One region of the Brassicibacter mesophilus genome, then DNA from elsewhere that is predicted to be linked to it. Evidence: riboswitches for the same ligand, from Rfam matches in the RefSeq annotation. Region 1 holds a riboswitch; each other region holds the start of a gene.

Region 1 (4,261 bases):
AAAGAATTTAGTTTTTTTTCATCTAAGGTTCAGATTATACCTAAAAATATAGTTGTGGGAATAGGGTGTAGAAAAGGAATACAGAAAGACCATATTGTTGAAGCTGTGAATAAATTTCTAGATATTAATAATATTCATCCTAAAAGTATAAGACATTTTGCAACTGTTGATATAAAGCAAAACGAACAAGGGATTATTGAAGCTTCAAGATACTTTAATGTGCCACTTAAGATTATAAGCAGAGAACAGATAAAAAAAGTAGAAGAAAGCTTTGAAACCTCTGATTTTGTTAAAAAGACTATAGGGGTAGGAGCTGTATGTGAGCCTTGTGCATATCTTTCATCAACGAAAGGACATTTTATTATGAGAAAAACTTCTGCACAAGGAGTGACAGTATGTTTATTGGAGGAAAATATATATGAATAATAAAGGTAAGATATTTGTAGTTGGAATAGGGCCTGGTGATGCCGAGCATATGACTCCGGCAGCTTTAAACGCTATAGCCCAATCTGATGTCATAGTTGGGTACAAAACGTATATAAAACTGATTGAGCATCTGATTACTGAAAAAGAAGTTGCTTCATCAGGAATGAAAAAAGAAGTGGACCGCTGTGAAGAAGCATTGAAATATGCAATTAACGGAAAAGCTGTTTCAATAGTAAGCAGTGGAGATGCAGGAGTATATGGAATGGCAGGTATAATGCTTGAGGTAGCAAATAAATATGAAAATGATGTAGAAGTCGAAATTGTACCTGGTATTACTTCATCGCATGCTGCTGCTACAAGTCTTGGAGCTCCAATTATGCATGATTACGTTGTAATAAGCTTAAGTGATTTATTAACAGATTGGGATTTGATACAGAAAAGGCTACATTGTGCTGGCGATGGAGATTTTGTGACTTGTATTTATAACCCTAAGAGTAATGGAAGACCAGAGCACATAAATGTTGCAAGAGATATACTCTTAAAATACAAATCAAAGGATACTCCAGTCGGTATAGTTAGAAATGCAAAACGAAAAGGTGAAACTACTGTTATTACAACTTTGGGAAAAATGCTTGAGAATGAGATAGATATGTTCACTATGGTGATAATAGGAAACTCGAATACTTACATTAAAAATGGCAAAATGCTTACTCCAAGGGGGTATAGATTGTGATACTTGTATTATCAGGTACCAAAGATGGTAGAATGATAATAGAGAAGTTGATTGAAAATAACTTTAAGGTATTAGCTACAACAGCTACTGAATATGGAGGCTCTTTAATAGATCAAGATATGAATGTTACTGTCATATCTCAAAAACTTACACAATCTGAAATTGAGGGAATAATAGATGAGGAAAAAATAGGATGTGTAATTGATGCTACACATCCATATGCAAAGCAGATATCAGAAAATGCCATTAATAGCTGTAATAATAAATCTATAACATACTTAAGGTATGAAAGAAGACCAACGAAAATTGATAATGTCAATAGATTTAAAACCTATGAAGAAGCTATAAAATTTCTCAACACTACACAAGGCAATATTCTTCTAACTACTGGCAGTAATAATATTAAGTGTTTTTCAGCTATTAACAGAAAGGATAGGATATATGCTAGAGTTCTACCTACAATAGAGGCTATTTCAAAATGTGGAGAAATAGGTCTTATTCCAAAGCAGATATTAGGATTGCAGGGACCATTTAGCATAGAACTGAACAAGGCAATATATAAAGAGTATAGCATAAAGCATGTTGTAACTAAAGATAGCGGCACAATAGGTGGTACAGATGAAAAAATTGCTGCGGCAATAAATCTTGGAATAAATATAGTACTGATTGAAAGACCACAAGTAGACTATACTAATACTTTTAATAATATAGAAGACCTAATTAATTATTTAAAAAAGGATAAAAACTAAAGGAGTGTGTTTACTATGAAAAGAGCAGTTCTAATAGTAGGACATGGAAGCAGATCAAAGGATGCACAGGATATTTTCAACAAAATCGTTCAGCTAGTAAAAGACAAATCAGACTACAGCATAGTAGAAGGAGCACACATGGAGATTTGTGAGCCTTCTATACCTAACGTAGTTGAAGAAATAATACAAAAACAGGTTGAAGAAATATTAGTAGTACCATATTTTCTGTATGAAGGCATACACATAAAAGAAGATATTCCAGAAATAATTGAAGAACTATCTAAAAAACATACTGGAGTAAATTTTAAAATGGCGAGACCTATAGGGGCAGAGCCTATGCTTGCAGATATATTAATTGAAAGAGCAAAAGAAATTGTTTAGATATTGACAATACCATACAATTCAAATATAATCTAATTGGTTAACAAGATAAAAGTAATAAGAAATACCTTGAAAAAAAAATAGTTATATATAGGGAAGCTGGTGAAAATCCAGCACGGGGCCGCCACTGTAAAGGAGAGCACATTGCTTATTGCCACTGGTATTAAAACCGGGAAGGTGCAATGATGCTATGAACCTGAGTCAGGATACCTATTATGTTTCATGCTTACGGAACCTGAGCATTAAAGAATAGTTATGTCTATTTTGCCTTGTATTCGTACAAGGTTTTTTTTATTGCTTAAAATTAAACAAAGGAAAGGTGAATTTTATGAAAAAAATACTTACTATTTTATTAGCTTTGTGCCTAGTTATATCAGTGTTTTCAGGGTGTAGTAAAACTAATGATCCAACTTCGGGACAGTCAACTGACCAGATCACTGATTCACAAGAAAATGCTAACAATAATGGAAAAGAAGACAATAAAAACAAGGATAGTGTAACATTTATTGATGGCTTAGGTGAGCAAGTTACTGTTAATAAAAAACCTCAAAACGTTATATGTTTATATAACTCTTACTTAGATTTATGGTATGAAGCAGGCGGAACAGTAATAGGAACAATAGAAAGTCGAGAAAAAGCTCCAGAAGGTGCAGAAAATGCTGAAATAGTAGGCACTATGACTTCACCAAATATGGAAAAAATATTATCAATGCAACCGGATTTAATTATCTTAAGACCTGGTATGAAAGGGCAAGGTGATATTATTCCGTTATTAAAGCAAAATAAAATACGTTATCTTGCAATTGAGTATGATAACTTTGAACAATATATAGAAACAATGAGAGTATTCACAGAATTAAATAAAAGACCTGATTTATTTGAAGAAAAAGCTATTGCAGTAAAAGAAAAGGTTGACGATATAATTGCAAGTGTACCGAAAGATAAAAAACCAACAGTTTTATTGATGTTTGCAACAGCTAAGGGAGTAACAGTTAAATTACCAAATAGTTTTGTTGGAGATATGCTTCAGGACTTAGGTGCTGAAAACATTGCCTATGATGCAAAGTTAACTGATGAGAAAATGGAAATTTTTAGTATGGAAAAAGTAGTAGAGAGAGATCCAGACTTTATACTTGTTCAAACGATGGGAGATATTGATGAAATAAAAGATAGACTAGTTAAGGATGTTGAGTCTAATCCAGCCTGGGGGTCACTAAGAGCTGTGAAGGAAGGAAGATATTTGTATTTACCAAAAGAATTATATCTTTACAAGCCAAATGCTTTATATGGAGAGGCTTACGAAGGATTAGCTAAAATATTATATCCTGAAACTTTTAAATAAAATAAATATCCTATTGTCTTTAGAAGCGGATATTTGATAACAAAACTACCAATAAAGGATGATAGTATGGAGCTCATTAAAAAGAGTGGGAAAAATAAAATGAAAAGCTTAGTTGATAAAGCCAACAAAACAAGTCATAAGAGAAAGATTACAATTCTGATTATACTGTTAGCGATATGCTTAGCAAGTTTTCTCATTAGCGTAAGTAAGGGCTCTTTAGACATCTCAATAAGTCAAGTAATTAAAGCCATATTTATGGAGAATGATACAGTTAATCATCAAATAATATGGAACATAAGATTTCCTAGGACCTTAGTAGCAGGCTTAGTTGGAATATGTTTAGCATTATCTGGTGCTATATTACAAGGAGTAATGAGAAATCCCCTTGCTGCACCTAATATAATTGGAGTTTCTTCTGGAGCAGGCTTAGTGGCCTATATCATCATGATACTCTTTCCAAGCTATTACTATCTTGTTCCGTTGGGAGCATTTGTTGGTGCATTATCATCAACTATTTTCATATATCTATTGGCTTGGAAAGATGGAATTAATCCTATGAGGCTAGTTCTCGCTGGTGTTGCAGTGTCTTCTTTGCTTGGAGCAGGGATTAATTCTCTTATGACGTTTTTT
Region 2 (4,261 bases), on a different contig from region 1:
GTGGACACATGCTGGTACAGAAACAGATTATAACGCGCATCCTCAAGGACTAGATGTAAGATGTTCTTTAGTAGTATATAAAGACCCCAATTCACCTGATGACCAAGATGAATATCATACTTTTGCCGAATTTAGAACAGATGCTGAGATTGTAGATATTCCTGGAAGTACAGGAACTAGACACATAGATCAGGTTCGTTTAAAAATATTGAATAGCGATGGAACGGTTTATAAAACTGTACCGGAATCAAACATTAGTAATGAACCAGAATTCTCAGTATCATATCCTTGGGGAGTTAGTACACTCTTTAGTTTTGGTACAAAAGTAGATGTAACAAAAACAGATGGCGGAATTAATGATTCTTTCGTAAAGTATGAATTTGAGCCTCAATCAATGGGCTTAGATTCATATACTAGTGATATGCAATCTCTAGTTGGAATAACAACTGTAGGCAGTTCAAGTTCTTATAACTATTATGGTTACTATTTTGTTGATTTAATAGTATTTACTGATCCAGAAGGAGTATTGGATGGTGATCAAACTTATAATTCTTACATTAGAGTTAATAATAATTAGTACTAATTAAGTACTGTAATAGGTGTAAATGAAGATATAAACGGCAGAAACTATTCTAGAGGATATGTCTACACTCTACAAAACAAATAGACGAAGTGTGAACAGAAGTACGGACACAGGATTCTACTTTTTGTTCACACTTTTGTTTTGTATAGAAATGCATAAAAACAAATAAGAATATCAATTTGATGTAGATAGCCTGTTCTAAGGATTTTCGTTGTAATTAACTGAGTATAAGGGTTGTAAAGGTGGAGCTGTGAAAAGAGTCTTCCTTATTTATTTTTTGACTTAAAAAATATTTTGAAAATTAGTACTTTAATCTAGGATAGATTATTCATAATCGAAACATATATCGCATTATATTTATAGTTATTTTTAAAAAAATGATTAGGCATAGTGAAAATCCGATACAGAAGATAATGTATCGGATATCTATTTCTTGTATATATAATTTTACTTCTATACTACACCAATTCCTGCTTCTTCAAAGGTTATCATTTTTTTATTCATAAATGCAGCAGCTTCTATTATGTTAAAAGCAAGCGCCGCACCACTGCCTTCTCCTAGTCTCATATCAAGGTCAAGCATAGTTGGTAGTCCTAGTAAGTCAGAAGCTGTTTTTGCCCCTTTTTCATTGGAGGCATGAGAGCTAACCAGATATTGTTTAACCTTAGGTTCTATAGTTGCTGCAATCAGAGCAGCTGCTGTAGATATGTATCCATCTACTACAACAGGTACTTTATTAGCAGCTCCAGCAATCATTACTCCAGCCATACCGGCTATGTCAAGACCTCCTACTTTAGCTAATACGTCTATTCCATCTTCTTTGTTTGGTTTATTTATTTCAACAGCTTTCTTAATTACATTTATTTTGTTTATTAATTGTTCTTTGGGAAGATTTGCTCCTACTCCTGTGATTTCACTAGGATCAATACCGCTTAAAACAGAAATTATTGCTGTGCTTGGAGTAGTATTTCCAATACCCATTTCGCCAGTACCTAGCAAATTTCTTCCTTTATTTATCTGGTCAGTTGCTATTTCAATTCCTACTTCTATGGCTTTAATAGCTTCTTCTTTTGTCATAGCAGGTCCCTTAGTCATATTATCAGTACCATGCTTTACTTTTCTTTTTATAACGTTTTTATCGTCTATATCTTCCATTACTCCGATATCAACAGTTATAACATCTGCTTTTGCCTGTGCTGCAAGTGCACAAACACCACTTACTCCATTAGCTATATATGAAGTCATCATCTTTGTTACTGCCTGAGGCGCCGCTGCAACACCTTCTTCACACACACCATGATCAGCAGCCATAACAATTATAGCTCTATTATCAACACTCGGATGAAGTTTTCCTGTTATTCCAGATAGTTGGACAGCTATATCTTCTAATTTTCCTAAGCTTCTTTGAGGCTTAATCAAATTATCTATCCTCTCTTTTGCTTCATGCATTGCTTCTTGATTTAACACTGTTATTTTTTGTAGAGTTTCATTTAATATTTTCATATATATTCCTCCTATTTTAAAATATAAAAAAATCCACACCAAAAATGGCGTGGATTTTCCATCATCCTCACCTAGGCCTGCTTTTTCACACGAAGCGGCTTAGTAGTTCTTAGGCAGGTCTCCTGACTTAGGTTCATCACCAAAGTACTGCCTTCCCTCAATAAAGAAGTGGCATATTAGTATTGGCTTACCTTTACAGTGGCGGGCCCGTTCGAGATTTTCACTCGATTCCCTATTCTCCCTTATTACAGGGCACCTAAAAAATGTTATTCATTTTATTATATATAGATTTTATTCATAAAGTTACTAAATGTCAATAACATTAGCGAAATTATTATGCCTTAGACAGTTATTCAATATGCATTTGAAAAATGTATACTAGATATTTCTAAGATGAATTTTAGTAGTATATTGATGTTCTTATTAGTTTAACATCACATGATTCGACATTATTGAAGTTAAAGCAGAATGTATTTTCTGAGGATTTTCTAGTTATTTCGAATATATCGCCTTGTTGTAGTCTATACATTTTGTTTAATTCTGTAACGACTTCAAGATTCCCTTTTACTATATAGAATACATCTGTTATTGTTGAGTAGTTTCCGGTAACTTTATTAGTAAATATTATTTTTTTAGATACTTTTTCTTTTAAAATAATAGACTGTAAATTTCCGCAGCATCCACTAGACATCATTAAATTAAAATCAGTTACCTTTCCATAGCTTTTTGTAGTCCATTCACCTTTAAAACTGTCTTGTTCAAAAGCACTTAATTCAATAGTGTGATGCCCCTCATGTTCAAGCCGAAGCTTTTCTTCAATAATCATTATTATCCTTGATATTCCTGGCAAATATGTAAATGTAGATTCTTCATCATCAACTTTAGCGGAACTTAACCTCCATTTGAAGTTTCGTTCACCATATTCAGCTTCTTCTGGATAAATTAATAGCTGTGCTGTAGTGCCTCCTGACCATTTGCTCGTTTTATGCTCTTCTTTTTTTATAATACTAATTTTATTAATCAAGAAGATATCCTCCTTGTACAGTAATGTTTGTGTTGTAATACTTAATTCTAACTATATAGCTTGAATTCATAAAAAGTCAATATTCACTATAAAAATGATTTTTTTGTCAATATACACTTTCTAATACTTTTTTCATCAATTTTGGATAAACTAAATACATCGGGAGGTGTAAATGATGAAAAAAATTACTTTATTATTATTAATACTTATTTTGATTTTAACATCTTGTTCAATAGGACAAAATAATAAACCTGAAAAACCAAATACAGACTATTCTCAGAAAAAAGGACCAAACATTAATCCCAATGAAGGTGGAGAAGGTGGTCAGGACATAACAAATAGAGATGATGTGGAGCCTGATATTAATCATATCGATATTGAAGTAGATAGGAAGATGACAGATGATGCAGTAAAAAATGGTAAAGAAAAGAAAGACATTATATTAAATCAAAACAATTCTAAAAAAGATAATACGAAGGGGTTTAATAGTCAAAAGCTTTCAGATAACATTAATACAGGTATCTTAATAGAAAGATATAATACCAAGGTGCCAGACTATATAAATGTAGATTTAAGGTATGCTGAATATGACATACCACTTGATTATCTGCTAGTTACGACTGAAGGAGTAAAGATTTTTACTGAACCTAGAAAAAGTTCAAGTACACTAGGATCAGCAAACTTTTTTGCAAAAGTAAAATTGGAAGGAAAAGTAAAAGGCGAATATATAGACGCGCTGAAAACTGACGAATGGTACTTGTTATCTTGGATGGAAGAAGGGCAAATAGCATATGGATATGTAATGAAAAATGCTGGTGAACCAAGAACATTCAGATTTGATAAAATGGCTCAATCGATTAGAGGTCTTGAAGATAAGCTTATTGATAGGAAATATGGATATATATCGAACTATAAGGATAGAAATGGCTCTCCTCCACTAAAAGACGGAAAGGCTATAGATGAGTTTGGTATTCAGGCATATCAAAGTGCTCCTGCATATTCTAGTCTAGAAGATATGTCAGACTTTAGATATTTTCCTGATGGAACGATTGTATTTATCCATGATGAGCAAGGTGAATACTTCAAGGTTGAAAATTTAGCATATCAAGGAATGTATTGGATACCTAAAAAGTTTATTTCATTTGATGATA
Region 3 (4,261 bases), on a different contig from region 1:
TGCTACTAATTGACTAATCTCTTCTATTTGCATATGATTAGACATCGCAATAATTCCAAGAGAAGTCATCTCGATATTATTGTAATCTCCATGACCTTCAAAGCATTTGTTATCTCCAACAACTTTTACTTTTATTTGTAATGCACTTAAAGCTTTTATTTTATCATAATTAGCTCCAGCCATATCTAATGCAATAATTGGTAATATTATGTTTTCAGGATATGTGTAATTATATCCTATCTTGAAATACCCTGAATCATCTTGAGATTTTACTAATTCATCCACATAATTGTTGCCGTTATAATCTCTTGGATTTAGACCTGCTGCTATTAGGGCGATAATATTTTCTGCATAATCTTCAGGATTACTTGTATATGAATTTATTTTTATATTATCTTTTATCGTACTTTCTTCAATACCACAATGCCTTAACGCTAAAGCTGAATAATAATCTAAGTCTCTATCATCAAAATATGCTTTAGTCTCATCTAATGCATCCTTAACCAAATCTGTAATTAATATAACTGATATGTTAGCAGTTTTAACTACATCCTGGCACTGAACTTTGATGGTTGCATATCCTTTGTTCATTCCTGTAACTTGTCCATTGTTTATTTGTACATTGTCGCTTCCATTAACTATTTCCCAAGTTACAACTGAATCTTGTATTTGTTCGTCATCTTTGTCAAACACTTTTGAATGAAGTTCTATGCTTTCACCTTTTCTTACAGTAACCGTATCTTTAACCTCTTCATCATCTAAATATATCTTTATAGATGCTGGTAATCTGCTTACTACTGTTATATCAATACTTTTTGAAATAGTAGCATTTCCTTCTAGCTGTGCTTTTATAGTTGTACTACCCTCTTTTATAGCTGTTATAATTCCATTTTCTACTTCAGCAACAACAGGATCAGCACTTTGCCAGTTTACTTTTTGACCTGAAACAAGCCTTCCTTGATTATCCACTACAGTAGCTTTTACTTTTAGAGTTTTACCTTCTATAATTTCATTAGTATCAACGCTAAGTAAAATATCTGCTGGAGTATCCCCAACCTCTATCATAAGCTCATGGAACATAGAGCTATCTTTTTTCAAATCTGCAAATGCTGCAAATGCAGCTTCAGTAGATTCTTTAACGTATTTCTTATACCAAGGACTATTATTATATGTACCATCACTATTTTTATATTGTAGCAGCACATCTACCATCGTATTGCCATTTTTTATATAATCTTCTGCTACAGGATTTTCTCCTACTGCTATAAGCGCTTGTATTACTGGACCAAGTATCTCTGGCTCGTCCTTGAAAAATCCAGCATCATCTTTTTGTTTTGATTTTATGTATGCTACGCAATTATCTATTAATGCACTTACTCCGTTTATGCTTTTATGATTTGAAAGTGCTGTCATAACAACAGCTGTTTTTTTCAAATCATCACTGCAGCTGGCTTTGCCGTCTTTAACATTTAAGCTGTTTTTCAATACATCAACTGCTTTTTGTTTATCATAATCTCCACTTGCCATGTCTAGAGCAAGCATACAATATGCATGTGTTTCTATGTCACTATTAAATTCTCCCGTGTTAGGATCCTGCTTTTCTATAAGAGTATCAACATAATTTAGCTCCTCACCATTGCATTGAAAGCTCCTAGGGTCTTTGTCACAGGCAATAGCTTCCATTATGCCCTTGTAACAGTTATATACATTTTTTGTTGAATTATATGTTCTTAAGTTTTTTTTAATGATTTTTATGTCATTATCTAAATTATCGCTAGAATGATTATACGCCATAGCTGGTATATAATCTATTTGATAATCTTTATAAAAACCTCTTAATTCATCTAAAGCTGTATCTACTTTTCTCTCTGTTCCATATACATCTTCAGTAACAGTAGCGCCAGCTTCATATGCATAATTACTATCAGCGTATGAGCTGAATGTAGATACTGGTATTAAACTAAGTGCCATCGAAAGTGCTAATACTAAACTTATTATCTTTTTATACACACTACCCCTCCTCAGTAATTAAAATATTTCTTACTCATAATTAAATATAAAGCATGAATCATCTCCTTTTCTAAACTGTTTAAAAATAGTATTGCAAAACAAAAAACCCTGTCCACATAGGATAGGGTTTATAAACACAGGTAAATAATTAGACATAACTGAATAAAACTAAACAAAATTCAGTCTAATTTTAGTCTGTCTAACTTATAAAAATACACCTATATCTTCCCTTACTCTAAGTCGGAGACTCTAAGAAGAGCGTAATGACAGGTCTTCTGGCTTCCGGGTCATCTTCAGAACTAAACCTTCCCACAATTCAACTTGCAGTGGCTTACTTTAGTCTTCATAACCGGTTACAGCTGCGACTACAGCAGGGGCTTTGCACCCCTTTCCCTAAATCAGTACACTATTTTAAAATATTATTATCTTATATTCTTAAATAAACATCCAATAGTTGGATATGTTTCCAATCACATTATAACACTATCAATATATAAGTCAATAGGAAATATAGAAATTTGTAAAGTCAATATATTAATATTATAGATAATTTTTTGTCCTTTCTCTTCACATTTCTATCATTATTCATGACCATTGTATATAATATTTTAAAAATGGGACAACTACTAATATTAATCCTCTATAGGATCTCCTATTAATAGTCATCACAAATTCTATTAATTACCTGCGCAAGAGCGTGAATACTGCAAAGATTAGCCCAAATATTGTCTCATTGAAAAACTTCATTAAAAGAAAATATCTTAATAAGGCACCAATAGGTTCAGATAATCCTGAAAGAAAAGAATATGCAAATGCTTTTTTCCTACTTATTTATTTTAAGCTTATATTCATTTTTATATATTTGTTTACCCTGGTTTATCTCCAGTAAACATATCGTTCCATATTTTACTTTAAATGATTATATTAACAAACTCTATTTTAAATATATCAATAAAATTTTAAAATAGGTATTGACAATATGGTGTCATGAATTTAAAATAGAATAATATAATAGATTAATAAACAAAATAAAACGCTCTTATCTAGAGAGGTGGAGGGACTGGCCCGATGAAACCCAGCAACCGGTGTTCAAAACACAAGGTGCTAATTCCTGCAGCATTATATGCTGAAAGATGAGAGAGGCTGGCTTTTATCGTCATATAACCTCTTTCATTCGAAGGAGGTTTTTTTATTTGCATTAAATTACATTAGCTATATTTTTTAAAATAGACTATTTTTCTATTTGCAGCTTAGTTTGGCTTGTTCGTTTTATTGCGATAATTCAATAAAGGAGTGAAGTAGTTGATAAAAATAACCAATTTATATAAAACATATGAAAGCAAGAATAACAGTGTAAATGCATTAAAAAACATTAACCTTGAGATAAACAAGGGAGAGATTTTTGGCATAATAGGCCTAAGTGGAGCTGGAAAATCTACACTTATAAGAACATTAAACAGATTAGAAAATCCAACTAGTGGAAATATCACTATTGATGGAACTGATATAACAAAGCTCAAGAAAAAAGAACTTATGGAAATACGAAAAACCATAGGGATGATATTTCAACATTTTAATCTTCTTAGCTCAAGAACTGTATTTGAAAATGTGTCATTCCCTCTCGAAATAATTGGATATGATAAGAGCCAGATTAACAGAAGAGTCGAACAATTACTTTCCGTAGTTGGCTTGACAGATAAAAAAGATTCTTATCCATCTCAGTTAAGTGGAGGACAAAAGCAAAGAGTTGCTATTGCTCGTGCACTAGCTAATAACCCAAAGGTTCTGCTATGTGATGAAGCTACATCAGCGCTTGACCCTCAAACAACAAAATCAATTCTAAATTTATTAAAAGAAATTCAAAACAAGTATGGGTTAACAATTGTACTCATAACGCATCAAATGGAAGTAATACGTGAGATATGTAATAGAGTTGCAATAATTGAAGGTGGAGAAATAATCGAACTAAATACTGTAGAAGAAATATTTGCAAAACCAAAAACAGAAACGGCTAAAACTTTTGTATCTCATATTAAGCACAGTTCTCAAGAAGAAATTATATTTCCTAAAATCTCTAATTCTAAGGTAGTGCGATTAAGTTACTTAGGTGAGTCAGCTAAAAAACCTGTTATATCATCATTAATAAGAAAATTCGATATTGATATCAATATTCTCTCTGGTGATATAAATGAACTTCAGTCAACAAGTGTAGGAAATCTAATTATACAATTTACAGGGTCAACAGACGAAA

Evidence for each region. A riboswitch is a leader RNA that binds a small molecule or an ion and turns the genes downstream of it on or off. The one in region 1 is predicted to bind cobalamin.
Region 2: another riboswitch for cobalamin. It lies ahead of cobT (nicotinate-nucleotide--dimethylbenzimidazole phosphoribosyltransferase); the one in region 1 lies ahead of HNR33_RS05745 (ABC transporter substrate-binding protein).
Region 3: another riboswitch for cobalamin. It lies ahead of HNR33_RS19740 (Ig-like domain-containing protein); the one in region 1 lies ahead of HNR33_RS05745 (ABC transporter substrate-binding protein).

Annotation. Positions count from the first base shown of each region.
Region 1 covers NZ_JBNPXI010000003.1:155,979-160,239, forward strand. Annotated here, with positions in the region: gene cbiG (cobalt-precorrin 5A hydrolase) at 1-426, shown strand, start outside; gene cobJ (precorrin-3B C(17)-methyltransferase) at 419-1,159, shown strand; gene HNR33_RS05735 (cobalt-precorrin-6A reductase) at 1,156-1,908, shown strand; gene HNR33_RS05740 (sirohydrochlorin chelatase) at 1,924-2,289, shown strand; cobalamin riboswitch at 2,331-2,518, shown strand; gene HNR33_RS05745 (ABC transporter substrate-binding protein) at 2,618-3,631, shown strand; gene HNR33_RS05750 (FecCD family ABC transporter permease) at 3,665-4,261, shown strand, end outside.
Region 2 covers NZ_JBNPXI010000027.1:873-5,133, forward strand. Annotated here, with positions in the region: gene HNR33_RS19680 (hypothetical protein) at 1-577, shown strand, start outside; gene cobT (nicotinate-nucleotide--dimethylbenzimidazole phosphoribosyltransferase) at 1,037-2,086, opposite strand; cobalamin riboswitch at 2,182-2,361, opposite strand; gene HNR33_RS19690 (HutD/Ves family protein) at 2,487-3,110, opposite strand; gene HNR33_RS19695 (L,D-transpeptidase) at 3,286-4,261, shown strand, end outside.
Region 3 covers NZ_JBNPXI010000027.1:12,987-17,247, reverse strand. Annotated here, with positions in the region: gene HNR33_RS19740 (Ig-like domain-containing protein) at 1-2,010, opposite strand, end outside; cobalamin riboswitch at 2,259-2,428, opposite strand; SAM riboswitch class I at 3,047-3,150, shown strand; gene HNR33_RS19735 (methionine ABC transporter ATP-binding protein) at 3,313-4,261, shown strand, end outside.